Linked DNA regions of Phreatobacter oligotrophus. The protein of the gene in region 1 interacts with the protein of each later gene in a pairwise test. Links are inferred from orthologs where the notes say so. Each region holds a gene or a part of one and is shown in the gene's direction. Other genes may lie near its edges.

Region 1 (3,162 bases):
CCTCTTGGTTTGCACGTTGGCATGCGGCGGGTGCCACCCGCCGAATTCAAACTCAGATGGCGTCGAGGCCGGACTCACCCGTGCGGATGCGGATGGCTTCCTCGATGGTCGACACGAATATCTTGCCGTCGCCGATGCGGCCGGTCTGGGCGGCGCGGCGGATGGCGTCGATCGCCTTCTCCACCATGTCGTCCGGCATGACGATCTCAATCTTCACCTTGGGAAGGAAATCGACGACGTACTCGGCGCCCCGGTAGAGCTCGGTGTGACCCTTCTGGCGGCCGAAGCCCTTCGCCTCGGTGACCGTGATGCCCTGAAGACCCACTTCCTGCAGCGCTTCCTTCACTTCGTCGAGCTTGAATGGCTTGATGATCGCCTCGATCTTCTTCATTCCGATCCTGCTCCTGTGGTCCGACGGCCGGATTGTGGCTCCCGCCCCGGACCGTTTCGCGGGCTAGCAGGAGACGTGCCAGAGTGCCGATCCGGTGATTTTCCCGCGAAATCAACGCGAAGCCGCGAGATGGTCACGCGTTGGCCGGGTGGTCGATCGCCAGTCTGGCGAATGGTTGTGCATGTTGCACATCCAAAAGGCAATCGCGGCGCGGAAGGTCCTGATCGGGAGGAGCGTCACTCCCTATCGATGATGAAAAAATAAGCAATGCGGCCTGCCCCCGGTCCGGCGCGCGCAATTGACCCGCGCCGTTCCTCTGCCGACAGTGGAGCCCATGCGTCACCACGCCGCCCTCCTGTCACCCGCCGCGATGGCCGAGGCCGACCGGCTCACCATCGCCGGAGGCACGGCGGGGCGGGTGCTGATGCAGCGGGCCGGCATCGCCATCGCCGATGCGGTGGCGCGGACCACGCCGCTCGGCGCGGCGGTGGTGGTGCTCTGCGGCCCCGGTAACAATGGCGGCGACGGCTATGTTGCCGCGCGCGTCCTACGCGACCGCGGGTTCCGGATCACGGTTGCGGCCGACAGCCCGCCAGACCCGCGCGCCGCTGATGCGGTCGAGGCCGCCGAGGCCTGGGGGCGGGCGCCAGTGCCGCTGGCGCGCTGGGATCATGGCCGCGTCGCCGTTGTCATCGACGCACTCTATGGCGCCGGCCTGTCGCGCCCGATCGACCGGTTGACCGCGGAGGTCATCGCCGCCGTCAACGCCCATCCGTGCCGGGTCATCGCCGCCGACATTCCCTCGGGCGTCGACGGGGCGACCGGCGCGGTGCGGGGCGCGGCGATCCGCGCCGACGAGACCGTCACCTTCTTTCGCCGCAAACCGGGGCACCTGCTCATGCCCGGCCGGACGCTGTGTGGGACGCTGCGGGTTGCGGATATCGGCATCGACGCTGCGGTGCTGGACAGGATCCGGCCGACCGATTTCGCCAATGAGCCGGCGCTCTGGGGCGATGCTTTTCCCATGCCGCAACTTGATGGGCACAAGTATCACCGCGGCCATGCGGTGGTCGTCTCTGGTGGCATGACGCGCACGGGTGCGGCCCGACTGGCCGCGCGGGGGGCGCTCCGGGCGGGAGCGGGGCTGGTGACGCTGGCCTCGCCCCCCGAGGCGCTCGCCGTCAACGCCGCGCATCTCACCGCCATCATGCTGGAGCGGATGGAGGGGCCTGCCGGCCTCGCGAGCATCCTCGCCGACCGGCGGCGCAATGCGGTCTGCCTCGGACCGGCGCTCGGCACCGGCGAGGCGACGCGGGCGCTCGTCGCCGAGGCGCTGGCGTGCGGCGCCGCCACGGTCATCGATGCCGACGGGCTCACCGCCTTCGCCGAGGCGCCGGATGCGCTCTTCGCCGGCATCCGCGCCTGGCCGGAACGGCCTGTGGTCCTCACCCCCCATGCCGGCGAGTTCGGCCGGCTTTTCGGTGCGGTGGAGGAGGGGGTACGGCTCGCGGCCGCCCGGTCCGCGGCGCAGCGATCCGGCGCCATCGTCATCCTGAAAGGGCCCGACACGATCGTTGCGACGCCGGACGGCCTCGCCTCCATCGCCGCCAATGCCCCGCCCTGGCTCGCCACAGCCGGCTCCGGCGACGTGCTCGCCGGCATGGTGACGGGTCTGCTCGCCCAGGGGATGCCGGCCTTCGAGGCGGCCAGCGCAGCGGTCTGGCTGCATGGGGACGCGGGGAACCAGGCCGGGATGGGCCTGATCGCCGAGGATCTGCCCGAGGCCTTGCCGCGCGTCCTTCCGCCCCTCGTCGCGGCACTCTCGGCGCCACCGGACGATGAGGAATGATCGGGTCGTTGCGGCTCAGGTCACGTCATAAGCGATGGCGACGGGGCCACCGTCGGCATTGATCGGCTGGCTGGTGACCAGTAGCCGCCCGGTCTGTTCGGTGACGAAGGCGAGGCGGACCGTCATGCCGGGCGCGACCAGCACCGTATCGAGGAAGTAGGGCTTCCAGCCGTCGTCGAGCCCATCGAGCAGGCGCGCCGCCTGGCCCTGCAGGTGGAGCGCGTGCAGCACCGGCGCATCGTTGCGGATGGTTACGACGACGACGCTGCCGATGCGGGCGCGGAAGGCGGGCGTCGCGGGCACCGCGCGGTCCTCCCGGCCGGCAAGCGTCGGGACCTCGGCGGTGCCGCCGATCGTCCAGTCCCAGCGCAGGGCCCGGCGGAAGTCCATGGCCTGCGGCACCGCGTTGGGGGGCAGGGGGCGTGGCGGTGGCAAGGGCGCGTCGCGGAGCGGCGGGCCCGCGAGCGGAATGTCGGCCGAGAGCGTCGGCCCGCCGAACCGGGCGATCTGCAGCGGCAGGACCGGTCCGGCCCCTGTGACGTCCCAGATCAGCTCGGCACGCTGGCCCGGCCCGAGGACGAGCCGGCCGCCGTCGAGCGGGAAGGGCTCGCAGGGCTGGCTGTCGAGGGCGATCAGGGTGAGGGTCTGGTCAGGCAGCGCGAACCGGAGCACGCGGTTGGCGGTGGCATTGGCGATCCGCAGCCAGAGCCTTTCGCCGGGTCGGACGGTGAGGTCCGGCCCGCCGCGGCCGTTGACCAGCATGATGCCACCGGGGGCTTCGGCGAGGACGAGCGGCACTTCACGATCATGGAGCGGCGGGGTCGCCTCGTCGACGAGGAGAAGCCCGGCAAGGCCCTGGCGCAGCTGCGCCTCGCCGCTGAGGAGCAGGGGGCGATAGAGCAGGGTGCCGGCCTCGGGGAAG
Region 2 (16,436 bases), on another replicon or contig:
GGCGCCGGGCGCCCGGGCAGAAACATCGTGGGGGCAGTCCGTGCAGAGTTGGATGGGTTGGCGAGGCAGGCACCGCGCCGTTTTGGTGGCGCTGCTGCTGGCAAGCGGTTCCGATCTTGCCGTCGCCCAAGCCCAGCAGGGCAGCTGGACCATGACAGCCGATACCGAGGCTCGCTATTACTCGTGGCGGGACTCCCTTGGCAATCGCGGGAGCCAGGTCTTCGTTCCGGTCGGCTTCCAGCTCACGGGTCGGCCCAGTTCCGACTGGAAGCTCGAATCGGTCGTACGCTCCGGCTACATGTGGTCGAGCCAGAATTCGGGCGGTGCGAGCAGCAATCTGGCCCGACCCGTCGACCTGACGCTGTCGCAGCGTGTCACCTATTTCGGCATCAACGGAATCCAGCCCTTCGCGGCAATCTCGGTGTCGATCCCCACCGTCTCAAGCTTCGCCGGGGTCAACGTCAACAATTCGAAATCGGCACTCGATTCCGACATCGTGCCCAATCCGGTCTTCGGCCAGGGCCTGAACATCGGGCCGTCGATCGGCGCCAATATCGCGGTCAATGAAAACGTCACCGTCGGCTGGGGGCTCGGCTACACGTCGCGGGGATCGTTCCTGCAGAGCCAGGTTCCGAACTTCTTCATCCGCTACAATCCGGGCGACGTTACGACAGCCAATTTGTCGGCCGGCTACCGCGGCGATGCGCTCGTCATCAAGGCGATGCTCTCCTATTCGTGGGAACAGGTCACGACGCTCACGAACCCCTTCGGCACTGCACCGCAGTTCCGGGCCGGCGACCGCATCATGGTCGGCGTGAAGAGCGGCTATACGTTCAACGATCGCTGGGCGGCATCCCTGAACCTGGACTTCACCAGCATGGGCCGCAACCAGGTCCTGTCGGCGGCTCCACCGCCGCCTCTCGTGACCGAGCCCGCGAATTCCAATTCCAACATGGTCCGACTGACCGGCGGCGTCACCTATTCGGGCGCCAGCTACACGATCGGACCGACGCTGTCGTTCCTCTATCGCGACCGCAACGGCTACGACTCCACGACGTTCCAGTTCCTGCCGGCCAAGAGCACCTGGACCCTCGGCCTGGCCGGTGCCTACGACCTGGGCAACGGCGTGAAGTTCAACGCATCGGTGGCGCACGTCTGGATCAACCAGAGCGTCAATCCCGACAAGGTGGTGGGTGGCGTCATCCAGGTCGGCTCGGGCCAGCCCGCTGTCGCGACCAACGCCTGGATCGCCAGCTTCGGAACAAGCTTCAGGATGTGATGCGATGACTGGAACCCGTTCGAACACGCTCGTCATGGCCCGAACGATCGCCTCGGCGATGGTCGTGGCATCCGTGCCGCTGCTCGTCCCCGTCCCGGCATTGTCGCAAGCCGCGCAGACGGCACCGTCCGCCTGTCCGGAGGGGCGCACCTTCTCCGGTGCCTGTGTCAGACCCGACCTCTCCTCCGACATGCGCCTCCACATCCTGTCGGCGACGCAGCCCAAACTGAGCGTCTCTTCCCCGCCCCTGCTGCCATCGCAGGATGGCCAGTTCGCCCAGCCGCGCGATCGGGGCGAGTTGCAGCGCCTCTATGGGGTCGACGTCCCCAATGGCTATCGAGCGCCCTGAGGACCGCCGGCCGAACATCGCCTTGTCCCTTGAGTGACTGTCCGCATTCCGAGAGGTAGGTCATGCGCGCCGACCGATGGTTCAGGTCTTCCAGGGTCCGCGCGGTCCTCGGCTCGATGCTGCTCTCGGCCGTCATCGTCATGGGGCTGGGGACAAGCGCGCACGCCAACACGGTGACCGACAAGCTCAAGGACTGCATGGGTGTCGTCGGCGCCGTCGTTAACGGCGTGGACGCGGTGGCCGAGGGCTCCCTCAAGGTCGCCAATGCCCTGGCTGATCCCACCTATGCCCAGTGCGTCTCGCAGGCTGCCGCCGGCGACCCTTTTACCATCGCCGCCATGGCTGCGATGACGGGCATCTACATCGTGACCACGGCCGGCGGCAACGAGCCGTTCACCGATCCCAAGAGCTGCAACGCGGCCATCGGCACCTTCGTCGCGGGCCAGATCGCGGACTTCCTCAGTGGGCTCATCGAGGACCCGGACAGCCTGATCGGCGGCGCATTGCGCAGCATGCTGCCACAGGTCGCCATCGACGTGATCAATTCGGTCGCCCATCAGGCGGCGGGCGAGATCGGCGCGGCGCTCAGCGAAAAGTTCATGGCGGCGCTCGGACCCATCGGAGAATATCTGAAATGCGGATGCGCGGCAGCCGGGACGGCCGCGATTCTGAAGAACGTCGCTGAGGACATCGTCAATGCGGCCGCCGCGGCAGGCAACAGCGCCGAGGCCTGCACTGATCTGGCCGGGATGGTCCTGGACGATCCCAAGGCCGTTGTCGGCGCCCTGTTCGACGATCCCGGCGCCGTTGCCACCGCCGTGGTGGAGGCCGTGTGCGGCATCAACAAGACCACCAAGGAGATCTGCGGCACGATCGGCGAGGTCTACAAGACCGCCAAGGAAGTGTGCGACGCCGTCCAGGTCTGCCCCGGGCTCGACGAGATCTGGGGCGGCGTGAAGGATGTCGGACACAGCATAGGTTGCTTCTTCAAGAGCTGTTCCGATGAGCCGCCGCCGCCAACAGGCCCTCCCGCAGCGTGCAGTCCGGGCACGACCTACCAGACCCTTGCCGACACGCGCACCTGCACCTGCGCGCTCCCCAACGGCTGGAAGACGGTCTGGACGAACATCTACAGCAGCCTGAATGGCGGCTACATTCCGACCCAGGTCTATAGTTGCGCGGCCTGTTCGGCCGCGGAGACCAATGTCGACGGCTGGTGCCGCGCCTGCCCCCATGGTTTCAACCGTGACGCGGCAACCGGTCAGTGCTCCCGGCCGATCATCTGCGCGCCCGGCCACCTGATCAACACCGACAATTCCGGCTGCTGGAGCTGCCCGGCCGGCTTCCAGTTCAACACGGGCGGAACAGGCTGCACGCCGAGCTGCGCGGCCCGCCCCTGGCTGCAATACAATGCTTCGGCCAACGACAAGCCGACCACCTACAATGACACCATGTTCGCGCCCTATGCTGGCGGCGCCTGCCAATGCCCGAGCGGTCAATACGACACCGGGTCGAGCTGCGCGGCCATCCCGGCCTGCGCCAGCGGCAACTTCGACCAGAAGGCCGGACGATGCATCCCCAACTGCGGCGACGACGCCGTTCCTAGCGGGCGCTTCATCAACGGGGTCGAGACCTGCGACAGCTGTCCCATCGGCCAGCGCAACATCGACGGCACCTGCCGCACCCCGTGCGCGAGCGACCAGATCCGGGCTGGCGATACATGCATGAGCTGTCCGGTCGGCACCCAGATCAGCGGAGGGCGTGGCGGCAGCGGCGAGTTTCTCTCCTGCGCCTCGGTCTGCGGTCCCGGCAGCATGTTCCAGGCACCGCCCTTCCAGCCTGTGACGCAGGCCAATGCCAATATTGGCGCCGGACTGCAGGGAACCCTCGCGCCGGGTCCCAGCGGCGCGCTGACCGCGGGCGGTGGCCTCGGTGGCAATCAGGTGGCGGGCGGAGTCGAGATCGCGATCCAGAGCCCCCTGCCCGGAGGGGGAATGGCGGGCGCTGCGGCGAGCGGTGGCAGCACGGCTCAGCCAACGACCTGCCGGCCTTGCGCCGACAACGAGCGCACTGTGGCCCTGACCGCGGTCACCGCATCGGGCGGGACCATCACCCAGAACCAGTGCATGGCATGCCCTCCCGGTCAGGTGGGCAGCCGCAACGGCGACCAGTGCGTCGGGCGGGTTGCCGGACTATTTCCTGCAATCCGCCGCGCCGTTCCGCGCGATGTGGTGCCGCCGACGCGGACCGCGCCGCAGCGCCCCGCAGTGCCGACCGAGCGGGCAGCCCCCGCGCCCTCCCGCCCCAACGTCCAGCCGGCCGCCGCGCGGGAACCGCTGCGCTGTCCGCCGGGCCGTGTGCCGAACCGGGCCGGGACAGCCTGCGTGCTGGATGTCGGCGACTTTGACCGCGGCCCGGGTGGCTCCTCGGTGGGTGGACGCAGTGGGCGCTGAGGCGAGTGACAGTGACGAGGAACCCACGGCCATGACCGGACAAATGCTTTCACGCGGTCGGAGATCGCTTGTGGCGCGAGGGCTGGCCCTCGCCATGGGCTTCGTCGCGATCGCCCCGTTCACCGCCCTCAGCCAACCCGCGGAAACGGTGACGATGCGGGACGTCCTGCTCTCGGGCCAGGGATTCCGGCTCGCGGCGGAAGCGATCGACATTGCCGGGTCGAGCGCCACGCGCTCATCCCTGGAAGCGGCTGTCCGTTCCGGCAACCCCGATGCGATGATCGACCGACTGGGGCAACTCGGCGCCTCCAGCGTGCGCTTCACCAACCTGCGCGTTGAACGCAGCCAGGGCGGGCCACGGGCGTTCCTTGGATTTGGCAGGCTCCAACTGACCGGACTGTCCGCAGGCCGGATCCGTCAGGCACAGGGCACAGATGGACAGTTTGGCTCCGGCCCGTCGCAGCCAGCGCGCTTCGCCAGCTTCAATGCGAGCGAACTCGACGCAGCCTTCCTCGTCCGCCTGATCGGCGGTGCCGCGCCGCCGTCCGACGCGGCCAGACCGGTTCTCCGATCGGCGGTTCTGGAGCGCGTCGAAGCCGTGTATGGAACCGGAACACGGGTCTCGGCCGAGCGGGCAACCCTGTCCGATCTCAGGCTGATGCCAGGTGCGCGGGCCGGCGACTTCGGGCTCATGGGTGCGGTCGAGATCAGCGACATCCGGCTCGTCACACCGCCCCGGACCGGCCAGACGCTGCCGAACGAGATCCGAATCAAGGCGCTGGTCATTGGCGCCGATCGCCCCTCGTCCGACGATGTGCCGACGCGGTATCGGGCGCGCCTCGACGAGGTAACCGTGCCGCTGCCGGCGGCTGACACAACCCCTTCCATCCGCAACATCCGCGCACTGGGCCTCGACGCGCTCGTCGTTTCGGCGGCGCTGGAGGGAAGCTGGTCCCCCGCAGCCCGAGAACTCAAGCTCGACAGACTTGGGGTCGATCTGCCGGGCTTGGGTGCCATCACCCTCGCCGGGCTGATGAGCAATGTCGCGCCTGAGGTTTTCACCGAGGTGCCATCGGGCGCCAACGCCCGTTGGAATGAAGCGCAGATTCGCACTCTCAGCGTGACGATCCGCGATGATGGCCTTTTCGAGCGGGTGGTTGCCCGCGATGCCCGCGCCACCTCCCGCTCCGTCGCTGACGTTCGATCGACCTTCTCGCGGCAGGCCTCAGGCATCGTGCAGCGTATGACAGAAGGCGTCCCCAACCGCGCCGTTCCCGATGCGCTGATGCGGTTTGTGTCCGACCCGAAGGTTCTCACCATCGCCATCGCGGCAAAGCCAGGCGCCTCCCTGCCGCTTTCCGCCCTGCTGGCGACCGGCGGGCTCGCGAGCCTTTCCGATAGGTTCGAGCTGACAGCGACCACTCGTTGACGTCCCCAGAAGCGGCGCGCAACGGACGTTGCGTCGTCTAACTCATCTTCGGGTCATTGCGTCCCTCCCGATCTTGCCGGAACTCCAAGCATCCATTGATGCGAGCCCGACCGGCACGACAACCTTCATCGGCGGCGAGAAGGGTGGAGCCTTCACGAAGGAAAGCTTCGGCAACTGGTTCCGCGAGGTGTGCAACGACGCCGGGTGCAGAAATCAGCGCACGGACTGCGGAAGGCAGGCGCGACCAGGGCAACAGAGAACGGTGCAACCGAAAGCATGTTGGAAGCGATATTCGGATGGGTCGGCGGTCGACAGGCGTCGCACGACACCCGCTCAGCCAACCGAAAGAAGCTCGCGGAAGCGTCAGCGCACCTGCTTCGGCGAGAGGGCTTAGGCCGCGCGCTATGCTGGGCCTAAGAGGTGGGATGGTGGGGAAAGCAGAAGTACGATTCTTGTTTTAAAACGTTATTCTAAGTCCGAAGTGCGAGCACAAAGGGAGCTTTGAACCGCCTAAAGAACTTGTCCTGACACTCTTACCTGTACGACGGGCGACGCGCTAACTCGGTCGCCTCTGTGTGGCCTTGTTGGGCCTTAGGATCGGCGCCCCTGTTCCGAGGGACGAGAACGCCAATGACTCGGGTGAGCCTTTGACCGGGACCGGGATTGATCCGGACATCCCGGGTGAAGGCTAGTCGGTCTTCACGATCCTCACCGCCCCCTCGTTCGAGCACCCGTATCGCTCCCGCAGGCCCTTCAGTACCTCTGTTAGTCCTGAAGTGGACATCGGTGGAAGTTGGCTTGTCTCAACTTTCATCATTCCGAGCGGAAGAACGTCGAGGTTGATGGGACGGGAAACACCGAAGTAGAAGGCATGGTCCAACTCAACGACGCGCATTCTCTGGAGGAAACCGTTCGCGATCAGTGCCTGCTCGATCGCCGGTAGCGCTGCAAGCTCGATCTGTTTCCCATTGTTATGGATGAAGAGATACTGGTGTTCCGGATTTGGTGGCACCACCTCGAAGACAGTTAGACCGCCTCGCCCCGAATGGTAGATGCGCTCTTCTTCAATGCTCTGGAGGCGCGACATCACCGACTGAATTTGCCGGTACATGACCCGCATTTCAGGCGTTGCATGTTCCTGCATCTTCCGGATGCCTTGCGTCATCGTGACGGGGTTGAGGGTTTGGAAATCTGGCTTCTGCGTCTCAGTGATCGCGCTGACGAGCGACGCCTTCGCGACCTCCAGATCGTCCACCTTCGTAAGGGAATAGACGATCGCGCGGTACATCGAGTTATCAAACGGAAGCCGGTCTCCCTTCCGGACCATATGGATCGTGGCGCCACCTTGCGAGTGGCGAATTCCGAGTTCGTAGAAGGCGTTCGGGTTGAGGAACGAGAGGTCTGCGATCACGAGGTCAAACGTCAACAGCCGTTCGATGATCTGGCTATCGATCAACCCCGGAGCGTTGATCGTGTCCGCCCTTACGACCTCGAAGTTGGGAAAATGCTCCCAGAAGACAGGGATGATGATCCCCTTCAGGAGCCAATCCGCGTGAACTCGTTCGGGCGTGTCATCCCCGCCGATGGGTCCGACGACGAAGCAGGTCTTCTTCTTGTCTTTGCTTTTGGCGTCGTCGCTCATCAGCGCTCACTCGTGACGGAGGATGCATTTCGCGGCGCTGAGAGCCGCGTCTTGCGCCGCTTGCTGTGCCCGAAGGATTCGCTCTGTGACCTCCGTCGTCGGATAGTGGGGCAGCTTGGGGTCCGCATTAATCCAAATCGAAATTGTCGAGTTGAGCGTCACGACCGCCGCAACCACCTCGATGACTTCTTCGGTCTGAACGGGACCCCTCCTCTCCGCCTCGATCACCCCGAGGGATTTCCGGATCGAATCCACCGAATCGTGGATCGACCAAACGCCGAACAATGGGTTCTCGATAAGCCGACGCTTTTCTGTGGATGAAGCGGATGCCCATGCCCGCCGAAACGCGGCTCCCTCGGAGACGCTGATTGGAGGTATCATCTCGGATATCTGATCGAGTGGACGCCGAATTGACGCGGTCTCTTGGGTCACAAGGCCACAAGCGTTCGCGACAGCGAACGACAGTGAGACCATAAGCACCACGACAATCGTCCGAAGCGACATGAGACCTCCGCTGAGCCGGTCGGATTTCTGCACGCCCAGAGTGCAGACGCAATGGCGCCTTGACAACAATGTTCTATTTTTGTTCCAGATCAGTATGACTAAACGAAAAGGCGAACTGATCGGATCGAGGATCGACCGCGAGTAGCCTCATCAGGCCATCACCACGGCTTGCTCGCACCCTGGTCTTTGATGCCACCAAACCCGCATAACCGCTGGGCCTGAGAGGTGGGATGGTGGGGGAAGCAGGACTCGAACCTGCGAAGGCATAGCCAGCGGATTTACAGTCCGCCCCCTTTGCCGCTCGGGACATTCCCCCGTCCCATGCCCGGATCGGGGCGGTGGCCCCGGGGCGTGGCGCGCTTGATAGGGACACCCCCCTGCCCTGTCAACCGGCAAAGCACCGCGTCGGTCCCGGCGGCGCCGCGGTCCACAGCGCGGCGGTCACGCGGCCTGCGGGAGGCACGGCCAGCGCTTCGCCGTTGCGCCGCGACCAGCCCCATGGGATGAGGGCGCATGAGCACGACCCCTCCGCGCGGCCCGAAGAAGCCGTTCCGCCCCTTCTCCAAGCCCGGCAAGCCCTTCAAGGGCCGTGGTGGCCGGGTGCTGCGCGAGGCCGCGCCCGAATTCGAAACCGGCACGGTGCTGCTCTATGGCTGGCACACGGTGTCCGAGGCGCTGAAGAACCGCGGCCGGCGTATCCGCCTCCTGCTCGCCACCGAGAATGCCGCCAAACGCCTCGACGAGGAGGGCATCGCCCACGAGGCGACCATCGTGCCGGTGCGCGAGATCGACAAGCGCCTCGCCGCGACGCCCGACGCCGTCCACCAGGGCCTCTTCGCCGAGGCCGATGCGCTGGACGCGCCGGATATCGAGGACATGCCGGCCGAGGGCGTGCTGCTGCTGCTCGACCAGATCACCGATCCGCACAATGTCGGCGCCATCGTCCGCTCGGCGGCGGCCTTCGGCGTCAAGGCCATTGTCACGACCAACCGCCACTCGCCGGAAGCAACCGGCGTGCTCGCCAAGAGCGCTTCGGGCGGTCTCGAGCATGTGCCCTTCGTGACGGTGCAGAACCTCGCCCGCGCCATGGCCACCCTGCGCGACCAGGGCTTCCAGATCATCGGCCTCGACAGCGAAGGCGAGGAGGACCTCGACGCGGTGAAGCTGCGCGCGCCCGTCGCGCTGGTGCTCGGCGCCGAGGGCAAGGGCCTGCGCCAGCTCACCCGCGAGACCTGCGACGTCCTCGCCCGCATCGACATGCCCGGCGCGATCAAGAGCCTCAACGTCTCCAACGCCGCGGCGCTGTCGCTCTATGCCGTCACGACGCGGCTCGGCCTGCGGCGCTGAACCGGCTCAGCGGGCCCGCGAGGGCTGGCGCATCGCCGGATCGCCCATGGTGATGACGCGGGCGTCGGACCCGCTGGGATAGTAGGGCGGACGCGGCCCCATCGGCAGGCGCCCGGTCACCGGGTCGCGCGGCGCGCCGGTGACGCCATAGGGCCCGGAGCGGGGCAGGCCCGGGCGGGCGGGAATCACCTCGGGCGGATGGCTGTAGATCGGCGGCTGGTAGATCGGCAGGGCCTGGCCATAGTCGACCGTCGGGCGCTGGCGCCACGTCCCCGCCCTCACCCGCCGCACCGGGCAGCCATCGCAGCGATAGATGTGGCGGGTCACGAGGGTGCCGTCCGGCAGGTGCTCGTCGGTGATGACGATGCTGCGGGTCTGGGCGACGGCCGGTGCGGTCGCCCCGGCAGCCACGAGGAACGCAACGCCGAGCAGCGCCCCGAGAGGGAGCGCGATGCGATGCGAGGGCACGATGCGGGACATGGCAGGACCTCCCGGATGACGCGGGTCGGCCCGCGTGGCTGTCGCCAAGTCTAACCCAGCTCGGGCCCGGCCGCAGGCGCCGCGGGCCGCGGCGGGGCTTCATCCTTGATTCATCATGAACGCGCCCGGCGCGGCATGGTGCCCATCGCGGGCCGCATAGCCGAATACCGCCGCATCGCCAGCCAATACGACCACTGCGACTTAAGTCTCATCAACCATTGTCGAGGCGACAAAGCGTCGCTGCGCGGATTAGTCCTAGGACAGCGGTTCCTCGCGCGGAACCGGCAACGACAAGAAGAAGCAGTCGCGGCCACGCCGCCAACTTGCCACCCCAATTCAGGAAGGAAACACCCCATGACCATGGCCACGGCTGCGGGCGCGCCGGTAACCCCGCGTCCCATGACTGCTGAGGAGCGGAAGGTCATTCTCGCATCCTCGCTCGGTACCGTCTTCGAATGGTACGATTTCTACCTCTACGGCTCCCTGGCCGTGATGATCGGCGCGCAGTTCTTCGCGCCCTTCGACGCCAATACGCGCGCCATCTTCGCGCTGCTGGCCTTCGCCGCCGGCTTCCTCGTGCGCCCGTTCGGCGCCCTCGTCTTCGGCCGCCTCGGTGACCTCGTCGGCCGCAAGTACACCTTCCTCGTGACGATCCTCATCATGGGCGCCTCGACCTTCCTGGTCGGCCTGCTGCCCTCCTACGCCACGATCGGCTGGATCGCCCCGGTCATCCTCATCATCCTGCGCATGCTCCAGGGCCTGGCGCTGGGCGGCGAGTATGGCGGCGCCGCGGTCTATGTGGCCGAGCACGCCCCCGTCGGCCGCCGCGGCTTCTACACCGCCTGGATCCAGACGACGGCGACCATCGGCCTGCTGCTGTCGCTGCTCGTCATCCTCTCCATCCGCGTCTATCTCGGCGAGGCCGAGTTCGCGGCCTGGGGCTGGCGCGTTCCCTTCCTGCTGTCGATCTTCCTCCTCGCCATCTCGGTGTGGATCCGTCTGCAGATGAACGAGAGCCCGGCCTTCCAGAAGATGAAGGCGGAAGGCACCGGCTCGAAGGCGCCGCTGTCGGAGGCTTTCGGCCAGTGGAAGAACGCCAAGATCGCCCTGCTCGCCCTGTTCGGCCTCACCGCCGGCCAGGCCGTGGTCTGGTACACCGGTCAGTTCTACGCCCTGTTCTTCCTGCAGAGCATCCTCAAGGTGGACCTGTTCACCTCGAACGTGCTGATTGCCTGGTCGCTGATCCTCGGCACCGGCTTCTTCATCGTGTTCGGCTCGCTGTCGGACAGGATCGGCCGCAAGCCGATTATCATGGCCGGCTGCCTCATCGCCGCCGTCACCTTCTTCCCGCTCTTCGCCGCGCTGACCAAGGCCGCCAACCCGGCCCTGCACCGCGCCCACGAGCAGGTGAAGGTGGTGCTGACCGCGGATCCCGCGGGCTGCGGCAACGTCTTCAATCCGGTCGGCACCCGCGTGTTCACGGCGCCCTGCGACGTGGCCCGCGTGGGTCTGGCCAACCAGGCCATCAAGTATGACCTGGTGAACGGCCCCGCCGGCTCGGGCGCTTCGGTCACGGTCAACGGCACGGCGGTTCCGATCGACGCGCAGTACGTGGCCAACCTCACCCGCGCCACCCAGGCCGCCGGCTACCCGGCCCCGAACAATCCCGAGATCATCAAGGTCAACGGCTTCTTCGCGGCGCTCGGCAGCGGAACCGCCCTGTGGATCATCGGCATCCTGACGATCCTCGTCATCTACGTGACGATGGTCTACGGCCCGATCGCCGCGGCCCTGGTCGAGCTCTTCCCGACCCGCATCCGCTACACCGCCATGTCGCTGCCCTACCATATCGGCAACGGCTGGTTCGGCGGCCTGCTGCCGGCGACCTCCTTCGCCATGGTGGCGGCCACCGGCGACATCTACTACGGCCTCTGGTACCCGATCGTGATCGCCCTGATGACCTTCGTCATCGGCGTGCTCTTCGTGCCCGAAACCAAGGACCGCGACATCTTCACCTACGACCACTGACGGTCGCGCCTTCCACCGATCGACTGCGCAGCGCCGGGGCCCTCCCCGGCGCTGCTGCTTTGTGACGGCCAGATGACGCTAGGTCATGCGTCTTTGCAAAAATGCAATTGTTAACTGGCGACGATTTAGGCGATTTCGCATTCTCGTGATTGGAAAGTGAGCAGCCGAGGGTCCATCTCACGGGCGTCGACGGCGGACACCTCCCGCCGACAGCTGAACACAACTCGCGGCGGGCGTGTCCCTCCCCCCGCGAATGATCCGATGGAGATCGTCATGAAGAAGCTCATCCTCGCTGCCGTGCTGGCCGCCCCCCTCGCCGCCCCGGCCCTCGCCCAGTCCGAGACCGCCGGTTCGGTCACCGAGGCCGCTGCCGTCACGCAGTACCAGACCCAGGCCCCGCGCGAGTTCGCCGCCCGCCGCTTCGCCAACCCGGCCGCGGTGACGCAGGCCCAGCAGGTCCAGATCGACCGCCAGGGCAACCCCTACAACTACTGAACTGCTCCGCCTCAGGGCGGAACCAGCAACGCCGGGGCCGCAAAGCCCCGGCGTTTTCGTTTGCACGGGTCTTCCCATGGGCCGGGTTGCCAGCGGCGGCGCCGCGGGCGGATAGTCACCCGGTCCGCCGGAAGACCGGGCGCGGCGCACTGGCCGCAGGGAGGCCCGCCATGACGCAACCCACGCTCGACGATCTCGCCGCCATGGTCCCTCACGGGGCGAAGTTGGCGCTCCCCGTGGATTATGCCGGCGTCTCCATGGCGATGACCCGGCCGCTCATCGCGCGGGGCCTGCGCGACCTCCACGTCGTCTGCCTGCCGACCGGCGGCATGCAGCCCGACATGCTGATCGGCGCGGGCTGCGTCGCCACCATCGAGACCAGCGCCATGACGCTCGGCGAGGCGGGCGGCGCGCCCTGCTTCACCCGGGCCGTGCGGGAAGGCTCCGTCAAGGTGATGGACGCCACCTGCCCTGCCGTCCATGCGGGCTTCCTGGCGGCGCAAAAGGGCGTGCCTTTCGCCACCCTGCGCGGCATGATCGGCACCGACCTCCTCGCCAACCGGCCGGACTGGAAGGTCATCCAGAACCCCTTCTCCGACGAGCCGGATCCGATCGTCGCCATCCCCGCCATCCGGCCGGACGTGGCGATCTTCCACTGCCCCATGGCCGATCGCGACGGCAATGTCTGGATCGGCCGCCGCCGCGAGCTCGCCAGCCTCGCCTATGCCGCCGAGCGCACCATCGTCACCGTCGAGCGCATCGTCGAGACGAGCCTGCTGGCCGATGAGGTGACCGCGGCGGGCGTCCTCCCCGCCCTCTATGTCGAGGCGGTGGCGGTGGCGAAGAATGGCGCCGCGCCCATTGGCCTGTGGGGCGAATATCCCGCCGACATGGAGGCCATCGGCCGCTATGCCCGCGAGGCGCGCACGCCGGAGGGCTTCCGCGCCTTCCTCGACGGCGCCGACCGCCTGCTGGAGGCGGTGTGATGGTTCTTGTCCTGCCGCGCGAGCGCCTGATCGTCGCCATTGCCGGCCTGCTCGACGGCGTCCGCCATGTCGCGGTCGGCGCCTCCTCCCCCATTCCGGCCGCCGGCGCCATGCTGCTCAGGGCGCTCGCCGAGCGCGACGGCAAGCCGCGTGTGCGCATCTCCATCCTCGGCTCGCGCGAGCACAACTTCTTCACCAACGGCTCGGCCGAGCTCTTCGACTGCGCCGGCCAGGGGCGCATCGACGCCTTCTTCCTCGGCGGCGGCCAGATCGACGGCGAGGCCAACATCAATCTCGTGGGCACCGGCGACTATCCGCGCAACCCCGTGCGCTGGCCCGGCTCCTTCGGCTCGGCCTATCTCTATTTCGTCGTGCCGCGCGTCATCCTCTTCCGCGAGGAACACACGCCCCGCGTCTTCGTCGAGAAGGTCGATTTCGTCTCGGCGCCCGGCACCAGCGATGGCGAGGTCTACCGTCCCGGCGGGCCGCACGCCCTCCTCACCAGCCTCGCCCTCTTCTCCTTCGACAAGGCGAAGCGCCGGTTCCGGCTGGAGAGCGTCCATCCCGGCCACAGCCTCGCCGAGGTCAAGGCCGCGACCGGCTTCGCCTTCGACCATGATGAGGTGGTGCCGGCGACGCCCGACCCGGATCCCGCCACCCTCGCCCTGCTGCGCGGCCGGGTGCTGACGGAGCTCGAGGAGACCTATCCGCAATTCGCGCGGCAGATGGCGGCGGAGTTGCGCGGGACCGCCGCGGCCTGACGGGCGGCCTCAGCCGAGGCCGATGGCGCCCTCGGCGGCCAGCCGGTCGATCTCGCCGTCGCTAAAGCCAGCCTCCGCCAGCAGCGAACGCGTGTGCTCGCCGAGGCGAGGCGCCGGCCGGTGCGGCACGGCCTGCGTTTTCGACCAGCGCGTCGCCGGCTGGATCTTGCGGATCCGTCCTTCGCTCGGATGATCGACGACGGGGAGGAGGTTCACCGCCTGGACCTGCGGGTCCTCGAGGATCGAACCGAAATCGTGGACAGGCACGAAGGGAATGTCGGCCCGCTCCAGCAAGTCCATCCATTCGGCCGTCGTCCGCTCGCGGAACGTGGCGGCGACCTCGGCATAGAGCGCGTCGATATGCTCGGTGCGCGTCTTGATCGAGACGAGGCGCGGGTCGGAGGCAAATTCATCAGCCCGGCCCGTGGCTTCGTAGAAAGACTTCCACTGCTTGTCATTGTAGACGAGCGCGCAGATGAAGCCGTCGCGGGTGCGATAGGGACGACGCTCCGGCGACAGGAGGCGCTGGTAGCCGCCCTCACCCAATGGCGGGTCGAAGGTGAGCCCGCCAAGATGGTCGGCCAGCGTCAGGCCGACCATGGTCTCGAACATCGGCACGTCCAGCCGCTGCCCCTCGCCGGTCTTCTGCCGGTGATAGAGCGCGGCGGAAATGGCCCCGACCGCCGCGAGGCCCACCACCCGGTCGGCGATGGCCGCGGGGACATAGCGCGGCGTGCCGTCGCCCGCGCGCGCGATGAGGAACGGCAGCAAGGCCGCCCCCTGGATCAGGTCGTCATAGGCCGGGCGGGCCGCATAGGGCCCCTCCTGGCCATAGCCGAACATGCCGGCATAGAGGATGTCGGGCCGCACCGCCCGGACATCGTCATAGCCGAGGCCGAGCCGCCCCATGGCCTGCGGGCGGATGTTGTAGGCGAGGACATCGGCCCCCTCGCAGAGCCTGAGCAGCGCCGCCCGCCCGCCGTCGCTCTTGAGGTCCAGCACGATCGACCGCTTCGACCCGTTGGCATTGAGGAACAGCGCCCCCATGCCGTGGTGGCGCGCCGGGCCGATATAGCGGACGGGATCGCCCCCCGGCGCCTCGACCTTGATGACGTCGGCGCCGAGTTCGGCGAGCCCCTGCGTCGCCGAGGGGCCCATCATCACCGTCGTGAGGTCGAGGATGCGGACGCCCGCGAGCGGTCCCACGGCCCCCTCAGCCCTTCGGCGAGTAGTCGCGGCCCTTCACCAGGCGCGTCGGCGTATAGGTCATCACGCATTCGCCGCGCTGGTTGATGACGCGGTTGCGCGTCTTCACGATGCCACGGCCGGCCTTCTTGGTCGGGCGGGATTCCAGCACCTCGCATTCCACATGCAGCGTGTCGCCGGCAAAGGTCGGCCCCTCGACATTCAGCTCCATGCCGAGGAACGACAGGCCGACGCCCTGGACCACGGTCTGCATGAGGAGCCCTTCCGCGAAGGAATAGACCAGCGCGCCCGGCACCAGCCGCTTGCCGGCGAACAGCGATTCCTCGGCGAGATATTCCATGTTGGTGAAGAGCACCTCGACCATGCCGGTGACGCCGACGAACATGGTGATGTCGGCCTCGGTGACCGTGCGGCCGATGGTCTTGAACTTCATCCCGACCGGCGTGTCCTCGAACCGCAGGCCAAGGCCCACCGTCATCATCTCGTCCGCCATGTCGTCCTCCCGGCTTGTTCTGGTGGGGCGGTGCTACGGGAGGGCAGCGAATTCGTCAACACGATCATCATGATCACATAGGTGATGATCACTCCCCTCCCACGGCCCTCAGTTCATGGTGATGCCGTTCTCCTTCACCACCTTGTCCCAGCGGGCGAGCTCGGCGGTGATGTAGGCGCCATACTCGGCCGGCGTGGAGCCGAGCGGCGTGGTCTGCTGCTCCTCGAGACGGGCGAGGAAGTCCTTGTTGCGCAGCGCCGTCATCATGGCCGCATTGACCTTGGTGACGATCTCGGCCGGCGTGCCTGCCGGGGCAACGATGCCCTGCCAGGCGCCGACCTCGACATCCTGCAGCCCTAGCTCCGTGAGGGTCGGGATGTTCGGCAGGGCGGCGAGCCGATCCTTGCTGGTGACCGCCAGCGGCTTCAGACGGCCGTCCTTGATGAAGGGCAGCGAGGAATTGATCGTGTCCGACATGAAATGCACGCGCCCGCCCGCGAGGTCGACCAGCGCCGGCGCACTGCCGCGATAGGGCACGTGCGTGACCTTGGCGCCGATGCGCCCGAGCAGCAGCGCCGTGCCGAGATGGGTGATCGAGCCGTTGCCGGTGGAGGCATAGGAGAGCTTGTCGGCATTGGCCTTCACATAGGCCACGAACTCGTCGACCGTGTTCACCGGCATCTGCGGATGAACCTCGAGGACCATCGGCACGGTGGCGGTGAGCCCGACCGGAACGAAGGATTTCACGTCATAGCCGAGGCGCGGATAGAGCGCCGGGCTGATGGCGATGGCCGAGGTGTTGTAGAAGAGGTTGTAGCCGTCGGGGGCAGCCGAGGCGATCTCCTGCGCCGCGATATTGCCATTGGCGCCGCCACGGTTCTCGATGACGATGCTCTGCCCCAGCGGCTCGGTCATGTACTGGGCGAGCTGCCGCGCCACGATGTCGGTCGGCCCGCCCGGCGCAAAGCCCACCAGCATCCGGAC

Evidence for each region.
Region 2: the proteins of C8P69_RS11960 (region 1) and rlmB interact in binary tests that used the Escherichia coli proteins (3 or more experiments, as listed by UniProt). The link is inferred for Phreatobacter oligotrophus from one-to-one orthologs.

What each region holds. Positions count from the first base shown.
Region 1 is NZ_PZZL01000004.1:457,353-460,514, reverse strand. The notes cover bases 1-2,982. They hold C8P69_RS11960 (NAD(P)H-hydrate dehydratase), read left to right. Parts: upstream 1-725; coding sequence 726-2,240; downstream 2,241-2,982. Other genes in these bases: C8P69_RS11955 (multicopper oxidase family protein), read right to left, coding at 2,256-2,982; C8P69_RS11965 (P-II family nitrogen regulator), read right to left, coding at 53-391. Outside these bases: more of C8P69_RS11955, read right to left, coding at 2,983-3,162. UniProt on the Escherichia coli protein: Bifunctional enzyme that catalyzes the epimerization of the S- and R-forms of NAD(P)HX and the dehydration of the S-form of NAD(P)HX at the expense of ADP, which is converted to AMP.
Region 2 is NZ_PZZL01000013.1:32,242-48,677, reverse strand. Bases 7,148-10,086 are described here. They hold rlmB (23S rRNA (guanosine(2251)-2'-O)-methyltransferase RlmB), read left to right. Parts: upstream 7,148-8,169; coding sequence 8,170-9,003; downstream 9,004-10,086. Other genes in these bases: C8P69_RS20645 (MFS transporter), read left to right, coding at 9,838-10,086; C8P69_RS20650 (hypothetical protein), read right to left, coding at 9,010-9,483; C8P69_RS23605 (hypothetical protein), read right to left, coding at 7,159-7,656; C8P69_RS20670 (hypothetical protein), read right to left, coding at 7,148-7,152. In the rest of the region: C8P69_RS20690 (hypothetical protein), read left to right, coding at 86-1,279; C8P69_RS20685 (hypothetical protein), read left to right, coding at 1,284-1,628; C8P69_RS20680 (hypothetical protein), read left to right, coding at 1,691-4,081; C8P69_RS20675 (hypothetical protein), read left to right, coding at 4,176-5,510; more of C8P69_RS20670, read right to left, coding at 6,199-7,147; more of C8P69_RS20645, read left to right, coding at 10,087-11,511; C8P69_RS20640 (hypothetical protein), read left to right, coding at 11,785-12,006; C8P69_RS20635 (CoA transferase subunit A), read left to right, coding at 12,177-12,992; C8P69_RS20630 (CoA-transferase), read left to right, coding at 12,992-13,753; C8P69_RS20625 (CaiB/BaiF CoA transferase family protein), read right to left, coding at 13,763-14,959; C8P69_RS20620 (MaoC/PaaZ C-terminal domain-containing protein), read right to left, coding at 14,967-15,452; C8P69_RS20615 (Bug family tripartite tricarboxylate transporter substrate binding protein), read right to left, coding at 15,561-16,436. UniProt on the Escherichia coli protein: Specifically methylates the ribose of guanosine 2251 in 23S rRNA.